One region of the Shewanella sp. SM101 genome, then DNA from elsewhere that is predicted to be linked to it. Evidence: predicted binding sites of a transcription regulator. Region 1 holds the regulator's gene; each other region holds the start of a gene.
The links. Region 1 encodes sigma-54, which starts transcription at its own class of promoters, with help from an activator protein. Its sites were predicted from a motif close to GTTGGCACGNNNNTNGNNT; they were not measured.

Region 1 (3,803 bases):
TATATCGGCTAGTCGACCATGTGGAATGGCGATGCCGTTACCTATACCTGTGCTCCCCATCTTTTCGCGCGCCACTAGGCTTTCGAATATCTCTTGAGATGAGAGGGTCGGGTACTGGGCAGCGACTAAGTCGCTGATGAGTTCCAGTACCTTTTTCTTGCTGCCCGGAGTGGCGCAGGTAGTGCACTCCGGCCGCAGTATGGTACAAAGTTCCATTATTAGTGTTTTGTTAACTTCTCTTTGTGTTTAATAACCTGACGGTCAAGCTTGTCAATCAGGGCGTCTATAGCGGCATACATGTCAGCATGCTCTGAAGTAGCAAAAACTTCACCACCTATGAGGTTTATTCTCGCTTCGGCAATCTGTTGCATTTTCTCAACATTGAGCACAACGTGCACATTATTGATCTGTTCGAAATGGCGTTCAAGTTTTGAAAACTTTTCTTCTACATATGCACGTAACGATTCGGTAATTTCGATATGGTGCCCACTTAGGTTTATTTGCATAGAAACGTCCTCCGATATCCACTGTAGGTTATAAACTTTTACGCTGATTAGAAGGTGGAATAAGCATAGCCTCTCGGTACTTCGCAATGGTTCTGCGGGCTACGTTGATCCCTTGTTCTGCCAGAAGTTGTGCCATCTTACTATCGCTTAATGGTTTTTTCTGGTTTTCCGCTGCAACCAGTTTCTTGATAAAGGCTCTGATTGCTGTGGATGAGCACTCACCACCATCGTCAGTACCGACGTGGCTAGAGAAGAAGTATTTTAGTTCAAAAAGTCCCTTAGGGGTATGCATGTATTTTTGAGTTGTGACCCGTGAGATGGTGGACTCATGCATTTCTACCGCTTCGGCAATATCGTTAAGCACCATAGGCTTCATGGCTTCTTCACCGTACTCAAAGAAACCTTGCTGATATTGCACTATGCAATTAGCAACTTTAAGCAAAGTATCGTTACGGCTTTCTAGGCTCTTAATAAACCATTTAGCCTCTTGCAGATGGCCGCGAATAAATTGGCTATCGGCTTGGTTTTTGGTACTGCGTGCCATAGAAGCATAATGTTGATTTACATTGATTTTGGGCATGCAGTCAGGATTAAGCTCAACGACCCAGCGGCCATTTTTCTTCGACACAGACACATCTGGGATAACGTATTCGTCATTATTGGGCGTGATCAACAAACCTGGGCGAGGATTGAGGGTTTGGATAAGTGCTATACCATCCCTTAATTCATCTTCTTTTAATTTAGTCTTACGCATCAATAATCTAAAATCACGGGCGGCGATCAGATCTAAATGATCTTTGATCAGCATGCGGGCGTTTTCTAGGTTGGGAGTATCAGCGGCGAAATGCGACAGTTGGATCAGCAGGCATTCACTTAAATCGCGGGCGGCAACGCCTATGGGATCAAAATGCTGAATGCGCTTGAGTACGGCTTCGACTTCGTCAAGCTCAACTTCAGGATTGCCCATGGCTTCGAGAATTTCTTCAGTGCTTTGGGTGAGATAGCCCTGATCGTCGATGGCATCAATAATGGCGGTGGCAATGGCTAAATCGGTTTCAGAAAACGGCGTGAGGTTTTTTTGCCATTCTAAGTGTTCGTACAAACCTTCACTGGTCTCGCCTTGGAAGGGCATATCGTCTTCACGACTGCCGCCGGGGCCTGAGTTTGGGGAGGCGGTAAACACTTCATCCCATGTGGTGTCCATGGGGAGCTCATCGGGCATGGATTCTTTGGTTAGCGACTCTGCCGTGTCTATGGTGGAGCTGTCTTTTTCTGGTGGCAGAGTGCTAGATTCACTGAAATCCGTATCGGATAGCGTTTGGTTTACAGGGGGTTTAGTGGCGTCGAATTGATCCTCTTCCAGCTCGAGAAGGGGATTAGAATCTAATGCTTGCTGGATCTCTTGCTGCAGTTCTAATGACGACAGTTGCAACAGACGTATGGCCTGTTGTAATTGTGGCGTCATGGTTAACTGTTGACCCAGTTTGAGCTGGAGTGACGCTTTCATGTTACCGCTGATCCCTACGTTATTATTGTTGGAGGAGGTCGCTTATTATCATTTTGAGTGAAGCCTAATGGCGGTATAAATTGTCTCCATAGGCTTCGCTCGATTAACTATAGCCTGAATTGTTCACCTAAGTACACAGCCCTAACTTGCTGATTGTCTAAGATCTCTGCTGGAGTTCCTTCGGCAATCAGGTTTCCGTGACTCACAATATAAGCATGTTCACATACATCTAATGTCTCGCGGACATTATGGTCTGTGATCAGTACGCCAAGGCCGCGACTTTTGAGTTGTTCGATAATCTTCTTGATGTCGATAACCGAAATAGGATCGACGCCGGCAAACGGTTCATCGAGCAAAATGAACTTAGGATTAGCGGCTAAAGCCCGCGCAATTTCGACGCGACGACGTTCGCCACCCGACAATGACATGCCTTGGCTGTCACGGATGTGGGTGATATGAAACTCTTCGAGCAGATGTTCTAGTTCTTCTTCTCGTTCTTCGTTTTTAAGTTCTTTACGAGTTTGCAGTACGGCCATGATGTTGTCATGAACAGTTAGCTTACGAAAGATACTGGCTTCCTGCGGTAAGTAACCTATGCCTTTGCGGGCACGCAGATGCATAGGATCTGCGGTTAAATCATCATCGTCGATAAAGATATGCCCCTTATCGCTCTTCACTAGCCCGACAACCATGTAAAAGGTCGTGGTTTTACCGGCACCGTTTGGACCGAGTAGGCCAACGACTTGACCGGTTTTTACCGTCAGACTGACGTCTTTAACCACTTGGCGACTCTTGTAACTTTTTGCCAGATTTTGTGCTCTTAAGGTGATTTGGGTCATTTAGAGTCCTGCTTTTTTACAGGTTTATCCGCCGGAGCGTCTGATTTAGCATCATCTTGATAGTTTTCAGGCTGAATAATAGTGATCACGCGATCGTCACCACTGCCAGTACTCTCGGCCATCAATTTCTGTTGAATCATGTTATAGCGGATTAAATTGCCTGTAACTTGGCTACCTGCTTGATCTAATGACGCCATACCTTTCAGTGTTAAGGTGCGGCTTGCCATATCGTAACGAATTTCTTTCGCGCTTGCCGATGCTGGGCGACCATCGTCTAATATTTGGCTATACGTAGCAGGGTTGCCTGTGGCGACCAAAGTTTTGCTATTTTCACCTTCAGCGGAAAATGCACGCAGTTCATTTGCTTGGATTTTTATTGAGCCTTGGGTAACTTCAACTGGACCAAAGAAGATGATCTGGTTGTTTTTGATATCCGCAGTTTGGCTCACAGCTTTAATTTTGACTTCTTGCTTTAAGTCGCCCACTTTCGCGAAAGCACTCATGCTCATAATTAGCATTAGGCTGGCAAGTAATACGTTATTTTGCTTCATATGTTCCTACTACCTGACTGGTCAATTGCACTTCTTGCGCGTTGAGGTCGGCATAAAGGCCTTGGCCTTGAATATTAAAATCTTTCCCTGTGACGTAAATGGTACGGTCAGAGGTCATTATCATAGTGTTGAGATCGAGTTCCAGATAACTGGTGGACAAGGTCTGAATCGGTTCTTCTGGGCTAATGGCATCGATAATAACATTATTTTCTAATACAACCTTGCCAGTTTCCTTGTTTAGCTTGCCCTGATCAGCCCTGAGCTGCCATTGTGCTTTACCTTGGTCTGGATAAACAAGATAAACAGGTTGAGTAAAGAAAGTTTGATTCGTTGAATCATAATGTTCCATGTGTTTCGCCGTCACACGGCTATTCACTAGTCCTTGCTCATTGAACTCAAC
Region 2 (3,803 bases), on a different contig from region 1:
AAAGCGAATATCTTAGTACAGGAATACATTAAAGAATCCAATGGTAGTGATATTCGTTGTTTTGTTGTCGGTGACAAGGTTGTTGCTTCGATGAAGCGTCAAGGTCCCGAGGGCGATTTCCGCTCTAATCTGCATTTAGGTGGTTGTGGTGAGGTGGTAAAAATCACCTCTGTTGAGCGTAAAATGGCTATTGCCGCTGTGAAGGCGATGGGATTGGTTGTCGCGGGAGTAGATATTTTACGTTCTAACCGTGGTCCACTGATCCTTGAGGTTAATTCGGCGCCTGGCATTGAAGGGATTGAGCAAACAACAGGGATTTCAGTGACTGAGCCCATTGTTGAGTATATCGAGAAAATGGTTGCGGCCCGTAAAACAAACCGGTCAATTATTGCCTAATTGGTGATAGTGATAAAATGACGCCACTTTTTAAGGTGGCGTTTTTTATGTTTAGAGCTTATAGATCAAAACTGTAGGAATATCCGAGTACTAGTTTGGCATCATCATCGGTGAGATCGGTATCTGAGACCATAAATGACACTGTGCCTATGCTGGTATCTGCGCTGAGAGTCACGTTATAGTCGGCATAATTATCTTCGCCAAACCAAGATTGGACGACATCACCGTTTGAGTAACCATAGTGCACTGATAAACTCAGCTTTTCAGTGAGAGGTACGGATATTGTCGCGGCAAGATAACTGAGATCTTTATTATCTAAAGGATCGGCGGCCAGATCGTCACCGGCATTGATGACTTGGGAGTAAGCCAGTTCGAGCCATTTCCACGTGACAGCAGCATGGAGCTCACCAAAATCAATACTGCCCGGTGCGTCTGGATAGGCGTAGTAGAGATAGCCAAAGTCGTAGCTAATGTCTTCGGTAATACTGCCGCCATAACCCGCATATAGATCAAGCTCGTAGCTAGTATCATCACCAAAATCCACATTCGATGCCCAAGTTCCCGCATAAAATCCAGAATCGTGGCTGTAGTCAAGACCACCTTGGATTGCGACCGCATCTTTAGTTTGGGTCGCACCGCGCCATAGATAATTAGAGGTACCGCCAATGTTGCCTGATACGGCTGCAAAGGCGTTGCCTGCCAGTAACATTCCCGTCGATAAGGCCAAAACGCTGTACAGTGATTTCTTCATGCTCATCCCCTCGATTGACTTATTTATCGATTCACCATTGGCACACTCAAAGTCAGCTGTGGTCATTAGTGCATCTTGGTTTTTTTCTAAGGAAGGATTTGCTAATCACATGCCACTATTACAATGCCATGTAAAACAAGGTATTAGAACTCGCAATGTTAATGAAATGTTTTTATTTGCCAGTTTGTGGGGCAGAGGCGCACTTTTGTTGTGCAAAAAAATATTCAGTGCTTCACTGGGATTGGGCAAAAAAAACGCCTCACAATGGAGGCGTTGTATTGAATTTTATAACTTAGTTTACGCTGTCACGTAGGGTTTTACCCGCTTTAAACTTAGGCACTGTCGCTTCAGCAATTTGAATTTCTTTACCCGTTTGTGGGTTACGGCCAGTGCGAGCGGCACGAGTCGCTGTTTCAAAAGAACCGAAACCTACGATGGAGATTTTGTCACCATTTTTCATTGATTCGGTAATAGCTGCTTCAAAAGACTTCAATGCGCGTGCTGCTTCTACTTTCGTTAGATCGGCATTTTCTGCAATTTTGGCGATTAGTTCAGTTTTGTTCATTTTTATTGTCTCTTCTTTCCGTAGATTTATTTGAAATAAGCGTGCCTAACATGCCATAAGGTTTAGCACTTGGAAAGCCTTTTGCGTCTAGCGTGCAGCAGGATGTTCAGTAAAGCGCAGAATATTTACTCAGTTCGTGACTTAAGTTTTATTCTGGTTTTATTCTTCTAACAGTTGATAGAGTAATTTTTTAACAAGTTTGGGTTCAAAGGGTTTGTCACATAAGGCATTTACACCCGCTTGGGACACATTGCTGAGGTGGGTATCGTTGGCTTCGGAAGACACCATCAAGATGGGAATGTGCGATTGTTGGCTTTCATTGCGGATAAATTGTGTCAAAGCTAGCCCATCTACACTCGGCATATTGTAATCAGTGATCACTAAGTCGAACATATTGTGTTTCATTAACGCTATGGCTTGCGCGCCATCCTCGGCCTCGGTAATCAGCTTCATCCCTAAGTTACCAATCGTACGTTTAATGACGTTTCTTGCCATACGGCTATCATCGACCACTAATACACGCACATCTTGTACATCGAAATTACTGAGGTCGAGTTCATCGTGGCTGAGTAAATCAATCGTGGCATTCAATGCTGTACCTAAATGGTCGGCACTGAAGGGTTTAGGTAGAATCGCTACTACACCCGATTGGCGGAATATTTCAAGTTGCTCACGGCGGCACTCACTCGAGACCAGCATAAATTGGATATCTTTGCAGTCAGCGTTGGCCCTTAAGTAGCCCAAGAGATCGATGGCAGTGCCATCATCGAAATGCATGGCGCTCGCAATAAGGTCAGGTTTATGGCGAGCAATAATATCTTTAGCCGCTTCTATGTTTTCTGCGGTTTGAATGCTGAGAATGCCTTCTTGTTGTAAGCGCTGAATAATAATTCGACGCTGTGTCTCTGAAGGTTCTACCAAAAGAATGGAAAGTTCGCTGGGCGATAAATGGCTCATAGTTTACTTCAAGTTAAGAGTCGTAAGTATTTTACTGGGTCGCTAAGCTACGCTATTGATAACAGCTTAGCAACAAAGTCCATTACTGAGTTTGGCGGGTCAAATAGTGTCTCGTGACCTTAGAAAATGCGATCCAATACTGCACGAGTAAAATAACAATAATGCTCACTGTGAGTGGCAACATAGGAATGTTGTGGCCAGAAACAACCACTTTTACATCCTCAGGGGTAATGCGATAGGCAATAATTGCTGTAATCCCCAGAGCCGAGAATCCTAAGGTTTGCATGCCAATATAAATCTTCAACACTAAGCTAGACCACGGCGCGCGTATGAGTATGCCAACGAGCACGGGGAGGACACCTAGGGTGAATACATCTAGGGATTGAGTCATCACAGTACGCCAAAGTGCAGCAATGCTGAAGAGGCAATATAACGTGATCAGTAGTATAAGACGTTTAGGCATAGATTGAAGTGCACACCAGTAGCAAAGAAGATGAGCAAGTGTAGGAAATGCCCTAATCCGAGTCCAGTATAACCGTAATATCGTGTAGAATATGCCTTTTTGCTAGAGGCTCTAATAGGTGACGTTTATGACAGAAGTTGAGTTTTGGGGTTTAGTCACGCGAACGGAAGCGGCACAATCACAGGAGTCTTTGACTCAAGCACTGAAGCAGAAACTTGCCGAATTGAGTAATGAAGAGTTAAAAGCTTTCGATAAAATCTTTGGTCAGCAGATGCGCCGTAGTTATTTGTGGTCTGTTTGGGGGGCGGCTTACATTATTACGGGCTGTGATTCTGAATATGCTTTTGCCGAGTTTAGGTGTTTTTTGATTTCACTCGGTAAAGAAATTTTCGAAGGTGTGGTTAATCAGCCTGACACTTTAGCACGTTTAGTCGCTTGGCCAGAGCGAGATGCCTATGCTTACCCTTTTGTAGATGAATACGACCTTATCGCAGGGCAATTATACGAAGATAGAACCGGTGAGGAACTGCCCTTTATGCCATCGGGCAAGGCGACGCCCGTGGGTAAAAAATTTAGCACTAAGCCCAAGGATTTAAAGCTGCAATACCCTGAGCTCAGCGCCCGTTTTCCATTTTAATCTTGGCAATACCTTACGAGCGTAAGCAAGCGTT
Region 3 (3,803 bases), on a different contig from region 1:
TGCGAACACCATAGGCTTTAAAGAGTCCCGTGCTGAATTTGCGGATGTTTACGCTAATTCTATTTTTTCGAATGCTAAAACTGCTGTCGGTGGTGGTGTTGCTACGAGTCAAGTGGCACAACAATTCCATCAAGGTAGCTTACAGTTGACGAATAACTCCCTTGATATGGCGATTAAAGGTGGTGGCTTTTTCGTTACAGCCTCTGAACTGGGTACATTAGACCACTCGTTTACCCGTGCTGGAGCATTTAAGGTCGATAAAAATAATTACATGGTTGATTCTGCTGGTAATTATTTGCAAACTTTCCCAGTGGATAAAGATGGGAACTCAACATCAGTGAGTTTAACGACGGCTAAGCCGGTACAAATACCAGACACTGCGGGTAGCCCTGTAAAGACGGAGAATGTTACTTTACAAATGAACTTAAATGCTAAGGAAAGTGCACTCGACCCCGCGGCATTTGATCCTCTAGATGCAAAAACCTACAATAACGTTACATCAATGACAATTTATGACTCACTCGGTGAGCCACATATTATGACCACTTATTTTGTTAAGCCCAAAGATGGTTCGTACAATGGTGAGAACAATTGGGTGGCTTACTATGCTGTTGATGGAAAGCAAGTCGATTTAGCCGGTCCTGCTGGTACTTATCAAACAGATACCACCGGCGATGGTACGCCTGATGCAACGGGCACAGCTCAAACTGCTGGTGGTTGGAAAGGCTCTGTACTCAAGTTTAATTCTGTTGGTGTCTACACTGGTAGTGATCCTGCTATAGTCAAGACTGAGGCTTTGGGCGTCAGTGGTGCGGGTGTTTTAGGGGCTGGTGCCGATGGCACTCAAGATTTGACTGTGAAGTTTAATGCCCCAACGCAATATGCGGCTCCTTTTGGTGCAACTGAGTTGACGCAAGATGGTACGACTGTAGGTCGCTTAACTAACGTTGAAATCGGCGAAGATGGTTTAGTGACCGCGAGTTATTCTAATGGTTCAACCGTGCCTTTAGCACGGGTTGCTTTAGTTCGTTTTGCTAACGAACAAGGTTTAACGCAAGTGGGTAATACGTCGTGGAAGGCTAGTTTGAACTCAGGTCCAGCGTTAGCGGGTGAGGCAAATAGTGGAACTTTTGGTAGCATCAGTTCATCGGCGTTAGAGCAATCGAACATCGATTTGACGACTGAACTGGTTGATTTAATTTCGGCGCAGCGTAACTTCCAAGCGAACTCTCGTACCCTTGAAGTGAATAACACGCTGCAACAAACCGTATTACAAATCCGCTAATCATTACTTTATTTAACTAAGTGTTGCCGCCAGTGGCAACACTTAGCCTTTATCCTGCTGTCAACTCACTTCATTTCCTTATTCTTCAATTTTATCAGTAAATTAAAATTAATTTTTATTGGCACGATGCTTGCTTTGATATCGTCATGTAGAAAATTTGACGGAGCAGTCTGTGGACAAATTCCTTTATGTCGCCATGAGTGGCGCTAAGCAAAATATGAATGAGCTGGCACTCCGTGCGAACAATTTAGCCAATGCTAATACCGATGGTTTTAAATCAGATATGGCGCAGGCCAGATCGATGCAAGCCTTCGGTGAAGGGTTGCCTTCAAGGGTGTTTGCGATGACAGAATCTCCGTCAGCTAATTTTCGCTCTGGTCCGATTAAAACCACTGGACGGGATCTCGATGTTGCCATTAAAGGCGATGGCTGGTTTGCCGTTCAGGCTAAAGATGGCAGTGAAGCTTATACCCGTTCAGGTAGTCTCAGTTTCGATGCGACGGGCATGTTGTATAACGACAGAGGCAATCCCGTGATGGGGGACGCTGGCCCGATAGTGCTGCCATTACCTATTGATAAAGTGTCTATTTCACAGGATGGCATAGTGTCTGTTCGCCCTCAAGGGGCGACTGCTGAAGTGATAGAAGAAGTGGCGAGATTGAAGTTAGTCAATCCCGGCAATGCGCAGATGATGCGTGGTGAAGATGGATTATTTCGACAAATGTCAGGTGAACCAGCACCAGCTGACCCTTTCGTCGCAGTTGAAAGTGGTGCCGTAGAGGGCAGTAACGTTAACCCTGTTGATGAAATGGTGTCTTTGATTGATCTTCAGCGGCAGTTTGAATTGCAAGTCAAGATGATGAAAACCGCGGAAGAGAATGATCGCGCTTCATCTTCATTAATGCGTATTAGTTAGGAGATAGATTATGCATCCGGCGTTATGGATTAGTAAAACTGGCTTAGACGCACAGCAAACTGATATTTCAGTGATTTCAAACAACGTAGCAAACGCTAGCACTGTGGGCTACAAAAAAAGCCGCGCAGTATTTGAAGATTTACTCTATCAAACAGTTAACCAAGCGGGTGGTGTTAGTGCATCTAACACTAAGCTACCCAACGGATTAAACATAGGTGCGGGTACGAAAGTCGTCGCCACTCAAAAAATGTTTACTCAGGGTAACATGCTGACGACGGATAACTCACTGGATCTCATGATTGAAGGTCCTGGATTTTTTGAAATCCAGCTCCCTGATGGAACCACTGCTTATACTCGAAATGGTCAGTTTACCTTAGACGATACGGGTCAGATTGTGACGCCAGGTTCTGGCTATTTGCTACAACCCGCGATCACTATTCCTGATAATGCGACCAGTATTACCGTTTCAGCAGAGGGTGAAGTTTCAGTAAAAACGCCGGGTACCGCTGAGAACCAAGTCGTGGGTCAGTTGACTATGACGGATTTTATTAATCCATCGGGTCTAGATCCTATGGGACAAAACTTATATACGGAAACTGGTGCGAGCGGCACGCCCATTCAAGGTACCGCTTCGTTAGATGGTATGGGTGCTATTCGTCAAGGCGCCTTAGAAACCTCTAACGTGAACGTGACCGAGGAACTGGTGAACCTTATCGAAAGTCAGCGCATTTACGAGATGAACTCCAAAGTGATTTCAGCGGTAGATCAGATGCTGTCTTACGTGACTCAGAATTTATAGAGGCAAACATCATGGCTAGATATCTTGTGTTGGCCGTCGCGTTATTGCTTGCAGCTTGTAGCTCGACGCAAAAGAAACCCCTTGCGGATGATCCCTTTTACGCGCCGGTATACCCAGAGGCACCGCCGACAAAAATTGCCGCGACTGGTTCTATTTATCAAGACAGTCAAGCATCTAGCTTGTATTCGGATATACGTGCTCACAAAGTTGGTGACATTATCACTATCGTTTTGAAAGAGTCGACTCAAGCTAAGAAGAGTGCAGGCAATCAGATCAAAAAAGGCTCTGACATGAGCTTAGATCCTATCTTCGCCGGTGGCAGTAATATCTCCGTTGGCGGTGTGCCACTTGATTTGCGTTACAAAGATAGCATGAACACTAAACGTGAATCGGATGCGGATCAGAGTAATAGTTTAGATGGCAGCATCTCGGCAAACGTGATGCAAGTGCTGAACAACGGCAGCTTAGTGATCCGCGGCGAAAAATGGATCTCAATTAACAACGGTGATGAGTTTATTCGCGTCACAGGTCTGGTTCGCTCGCAGGACATTAAACCCGATAACACTATCGATTCAACGCGAATGGCCAATGCCCGTATTCAATACAGTGGCACTGGCACTTTCGCAGATGCTCAAAAAGTGGGCTGGTTAAGCCAGTTCTTTATGAGCGACTGGTGGCCCTTCTAAGGAGTCGTATCATGAAATATAAACTGGTGTTAGCCGTTGCCGTGCTGGTGTTTTCTCTACCTAGTCAGGCTGAACGAATTAAAGATATTGCCAATGTGCAGGGCGTACGCAGTAACC
Region 4 (3,803 bases), on a different contig from region 1:
GTTTTGCATCATCTAAGCTGAGCTGGATGGTTAAAGTGATATCGGCATTCACTGCGCGCCATAAGCCATCGAGGTAGGCAAACTGGCCGAGAGCATTTTTACGCTCACGGTTTGCGGATTCAATCATTTGTTGCTCAAACCCTATGCCCACAAGCAACAACACTAACTCCTCATTACAACGCGCGGTATCAATGGCTTGGCAATGCCCTTGAATAATATTATCCAGCGCCTGAGAGATAGGAATAAGCTTACTGCCTAAACCAAAGAGGGCATGACTGAGGGCATTAGTTGTGCCAAGAGGAATGATGCCTAAGACGATATCCGTATCAACGATTTGAGAGGCAACTTCAGTCACAGTACCATCGCCACCACAGGCGATAATAATATCAGCGCCTGCATTACGGGCTTGCTCGGCGAAGACATTTGCGGTTTCGTCTGCTGTTGTGAGTTTTAAAGTCAGGTCAAAATAGGCTTTGAGTTCATCTTGGATTTGCTCGCGGTATTCTTGCCATTTCCCGCCACCAGAAACTGGGTTGGCGATAATCCACGCCACTTTGTGGATGTTAATTTTCCCTTGACTGAGCATGCGATCGAGCGCGCGTAATTGCCATTTGTTTAAGCCGGCGGTTTTGCGAATTTGCTTTATCTGCTGCAGTACTTCGGCGAAGTGCTGTTGTTTATCTTTACAAACCAAATAAGCGGCGAGTACCAGCACTGAGCGGCCACGACCCATAGCACAGTGGATGAGTACCTGTTTATTGGCGCGCACTTGGCGGTGCAGCCAGTTAACGGCTTGATTGAGTTGGGCGCTGGTCGGTACGCTATGGTCGAGGATGGGAATATTTAAATACTCGATATGATCTTCAAATTGCGACCAATCTAAGCCATCAAATTCAGCGGTGACATCCAGAATGGCAGTGATCTTATTGGCTTTAATCGTTTCCAGATCTGCGGAAAAGAGTCTACAGCCGAGATACAGATGTTCATCAATCCTTTGCATGGGCGGTACTGAATCGTATTTTCTGGCCCAGTGGTTATAGAGTCGACTGCCTAATAAAAAGGGAATAAAACCCCAACGAATATACCAAGGAATAGTACCATCTTGGCGTTTTCTAAAAATACTGGCGAGATTAAACCAATAGGCTGAACCGACTAAAAACAGTGACAGACTTGTCCATGCACAAATAAAAGTGAGCAGGGGAGAAGTGTCTGTTACTGCAAAATAGGCTAACAATACTGCACCTGCAGTGTACAAATATTTGATGTGGATCTTCGTTAGCATGCAAGTCCTCCAATGCCATTGTTCTTGGTTAAAATCGTTGCACTTGAATGGATAGATGTCGAGATGAGAGATGCAGAAATGAGCGAGTCTAAACCAAAAGGGTGGCAGTAGACGAGTCTATTGCCACCCTAAAGTCAGGTTTGTTTAGCACTTAGTATCTTTAGCTTTAACACCTTCTTTGACTTCTTCACAGGCATCTTCGATAGCGTTACCTGTATCAGTCATTACTTCATCGATTTTTTCGCCCGCGTCTTCGGCTTTGTTATCACTACAGGCCGTTAAACCTAGGGCGAGTAATAATGCGAATGCTGCACTTGTCATCAGGGTAAATGGTTTCATATCTATCTCCTTTTCTAAAAAAAATTATAGTCGCGGTGATTTACCCTTAAGGGCATTGATCAGCAGAGAAATCACTAATAACACAATAAATATGAAGAAAATGATTTTCGCTATTCCCGCCGCTGCGCCAGCAATCCCAGCAAATCCTAACAACCCGGCAATCACGGCAACAACTAGAAATAATAATGTCCAACCTAGCATAATAACCTCCTGCCCTTGTATTAATCCTTCTCATGACCGTTTGTGTCACTTGTAAGGTAACGGCTAATGGCTCTTACTTGATTGCGATCTTAATGCCAACTTTAAAAATTTTAAGTAGTTAATTGATTTTAAATATAATTTAAATCATTTTATTTAAAATGGTGTGAGTGAATTAAAAGAGGGGTAGGCAATTTTTACCTAAGCTTCGGTAAGAGTTTCAGCCTAATACGTTGAATCAAAGACTGTGAGCTGATGTCGTTCATAAGTAAAGACAAATAAAAGCCGACACTGTTAATTCGTGAATCAATTCATTAATTAATCAGTGTCGGCTTGTTCTCTATGGGCTTTTTAACGCCAAGCAATTACTGTGGTTAAAAACGCGTGGCACTTAATGATTGCAGTCATCAAAACCTTCCTGTTTTGATGGGCCACCAGCGAGTGTGCCAGATGCGAGCGAGTGCAGCGGTGCAAATCGGATGGCATCATTACTTGCCAATATGTTGAAATTAATAAGCAATCTATCTCAGTCAATCAAAATGCACTTTGATATGTTCGGGTAAGTTTTGCAGGCTTGCCGGATCAAGCTTACATCCGCTAGCAAACACGTCTCTTAAGCTTGGTAGTTTGGCCAGAGGCGTGAGATCGGTCACTTGAGTGTGGGATATACTAAGGTGGATTAGTCCAGTTAAATTTTCTAATGGCATTAGGTCTGAAACCGCGGTGTTGGCAATATCTAACATCTCTAACTTAGGCATGTTAGCCAACGGGGTTAAGTCTGAAACCGCAGTGTTGGCAATATCTAAAATCTCTAACTTAGGCATGTTAGCCAACGGGGTTAAGTCCGAGACCTGAGTTTTAGTTAGTGAGAGTACTGTTAGCTGAGTTAATTTTCTAAGCGGCATCAAGTCTGCAACATCAGTATTGCTGCAAATCAGAAAATCTATTTTAGTCAAGTTGGCTATGGGGGATAAATCGGTCACTTTAGTGCCCTTGAGCATTAGAAACTCTAGTTGTTGTAGTTCCACCAATGGCGTTAGCTCGGGCACTTGGGTGTTGTGCATATTAAGAGATATTAGTTTTGTTAGCCCTGCGAGCGGCGTTAAATCCGCCACGGCAGTGTTTGAGAAATACAGACTTTTAAGTTCGGTAAGCAGGGTTAACGGTGCTAGATCTAATACTTGTGTGTCACTGAATTCAAGCCTCTCTAGCTGATTGAAATCTTTCAATAACTGCAAGTTGTTCACTTGGGTATGGCTTAAATTCAATCTGTTTAAGTTGGACCACAGCTTGAGCGGACGTAGATCGGCCGATTGTACGCCACTTAAATTAAGACTCGCTGCATTCTCTTGGCCATAATCTTTGAAAGCCGCCGAGATCGCCCTGCGGCTCACACTGTCTTCGTTATCATAATCGCGGCAAAGCTCGGGCCACAGGCTATAGATTGATGCTGAACCATCAAACTGTCCTTTGGCGAAATTATGTATCCATAATTTAGTAACTTGCCCTTGGCGGTAGTTGGGGGAGAGCTTAACCGCAGGGTTGAGGATAATTTTGCTAAGCAGATGCAGCGCATGATCCACTTTGCCTCTAAATTTGTCATTTTTGTTGGATAATTCATCTGCAAGCTGCTCAACAGTACCAAACAGCTTGCTGATAAATTGGCTGTGTTGCTGACGGCTATTGCCGTTTTGGGAATAGTCTTCAAATACCAGCTGCCAGCACTCAAACCAGCTTTGGCTATTACAACTTAAGGTCAGGGAGTCGACCAATTTCTGATTACCACTCAACTGTGACCATTGCCCACTAATAAAGTGGGCGGCAAAATATTCTTGAAAAGACAAGTGACTGAAAGCAAATACTGTCTCGTGCCCTTGCTCGGCATCCTGCCCCCTGTCGATCAAAAAACCGGTGCGGCGTTTGATATAATCGATCAAATTTTTGGCAGTTTTCTGGCATTTGTCTTTATCTTCATAGACTTCTT

Region 2: the regulator sigma-54 is predicted to act here: its motif matches at 1,246-1,264, upstream of L5M38_RS03045 (TorF family putative porin).
Region 3: the regulator sigma-54 is predicted to act here: its motif matches at 1,403-1,421, upstream of flgF (flagellar basal-body rod protein FlgF).
Region 4: the regulator sigma-54 is predicted to act here: its motif matches at 1,904-1,922, upstream of L5M38_RS15470 (DUF1328 family protein).

The regions. Positions count from the first base shown of each region.
Region 1 covers NZ_JAKKRH010000032.1:30,053-33,855, reverse strand. Annotated here, with positions in the region: gene ptsN (PTS IIA-like nitrogen regulatory protein PtsN) at 1-216, opposite strand, end outside; gene hpf (ribosome hibernation promoting factor) at 219-506, opposite strand; gene L5M38_RS16945 (RNA polymerase factor sigma-54) at 535-2,013, opposite strand; gene lptB (LPS export ABC transporter ATP-binding protein) at 2,121-2,852, opposite strand; gene lptA (lipopolysaccharide transport periplasmic protein LptA) at 2,849-3,403, opposite strand; gene lptC (LPS export ABC transporter periplasmic protein LptC) at 3,390-3,803, opposite strand, start outside.
Region 2 covers NZ_JAKKRH010000003.1:196,263-200,065, reverse strand. Annotated here, with positions in the region: gene rimK (30S ribosomal protein S6--L-glutamate ligase) at 1-396, shown strand, start outside; gene L5M38_RS03045 (TorF family putative porin) at 455-1,147, opposite strand; gene L5M38_RS03040 (HU family DNA-binding protein) at 1,440-1,712, opposite strand; gene L5M38_RS03035 (response regulator) at 1,872-2,669, opposite strand; gene L5M38_RS03030 (hypothetical protein) at 2,752-3,132, opposite strand; gene L5M38_RS03025 (DUF4240 domain-containing protein) at 3,260-3,769, shown strand; gene L5M38_RS03020 (hypothetical protein) at 3,783-3,803, opposite strand, start outside.
Region 3 covers NZ_JAKKRH010000012.1:51,042-54,844, forward strand. Annotated here, with positions in the region: gene flgE (flagellar hook protein FlgE) at 1-1,285, shown strand, start outside; gene flgF (flagellar basal-body rod protein FlgF) at 1,458-2,201, shown strand; gene flgG (flagellar basal-body rod protein FlgG) at 2,212-3,000, shown strand; gene flgH (flagellar basal body L-ring protein FlgH) at 3,012-3,686, shown strand; gene L5M38_RS08520 (flagellar basal body P-ring protein FlgI) at 3,698-3,803, shown strand, end outside.
Region 4 covers NZ_JAKKRH010000028.1:2,249-6,051, reverse strand. Annotated here, with positions in the region: gene L5M38_RS15480 (diacylglycerol kinase family protein) at 1-1,282, opposite strand, end outside; gene L5M38_RS15475 (hypothetical protein) at 1,427-1,621, opposite strand; gene L5M38_RS15470 (DUF1328 family protein) at 1,646-1,822, opposite strand; gene L5M38_RS15465 (NACHT domain-containing protein) at 2,350-3,803, opposite strand, start outside.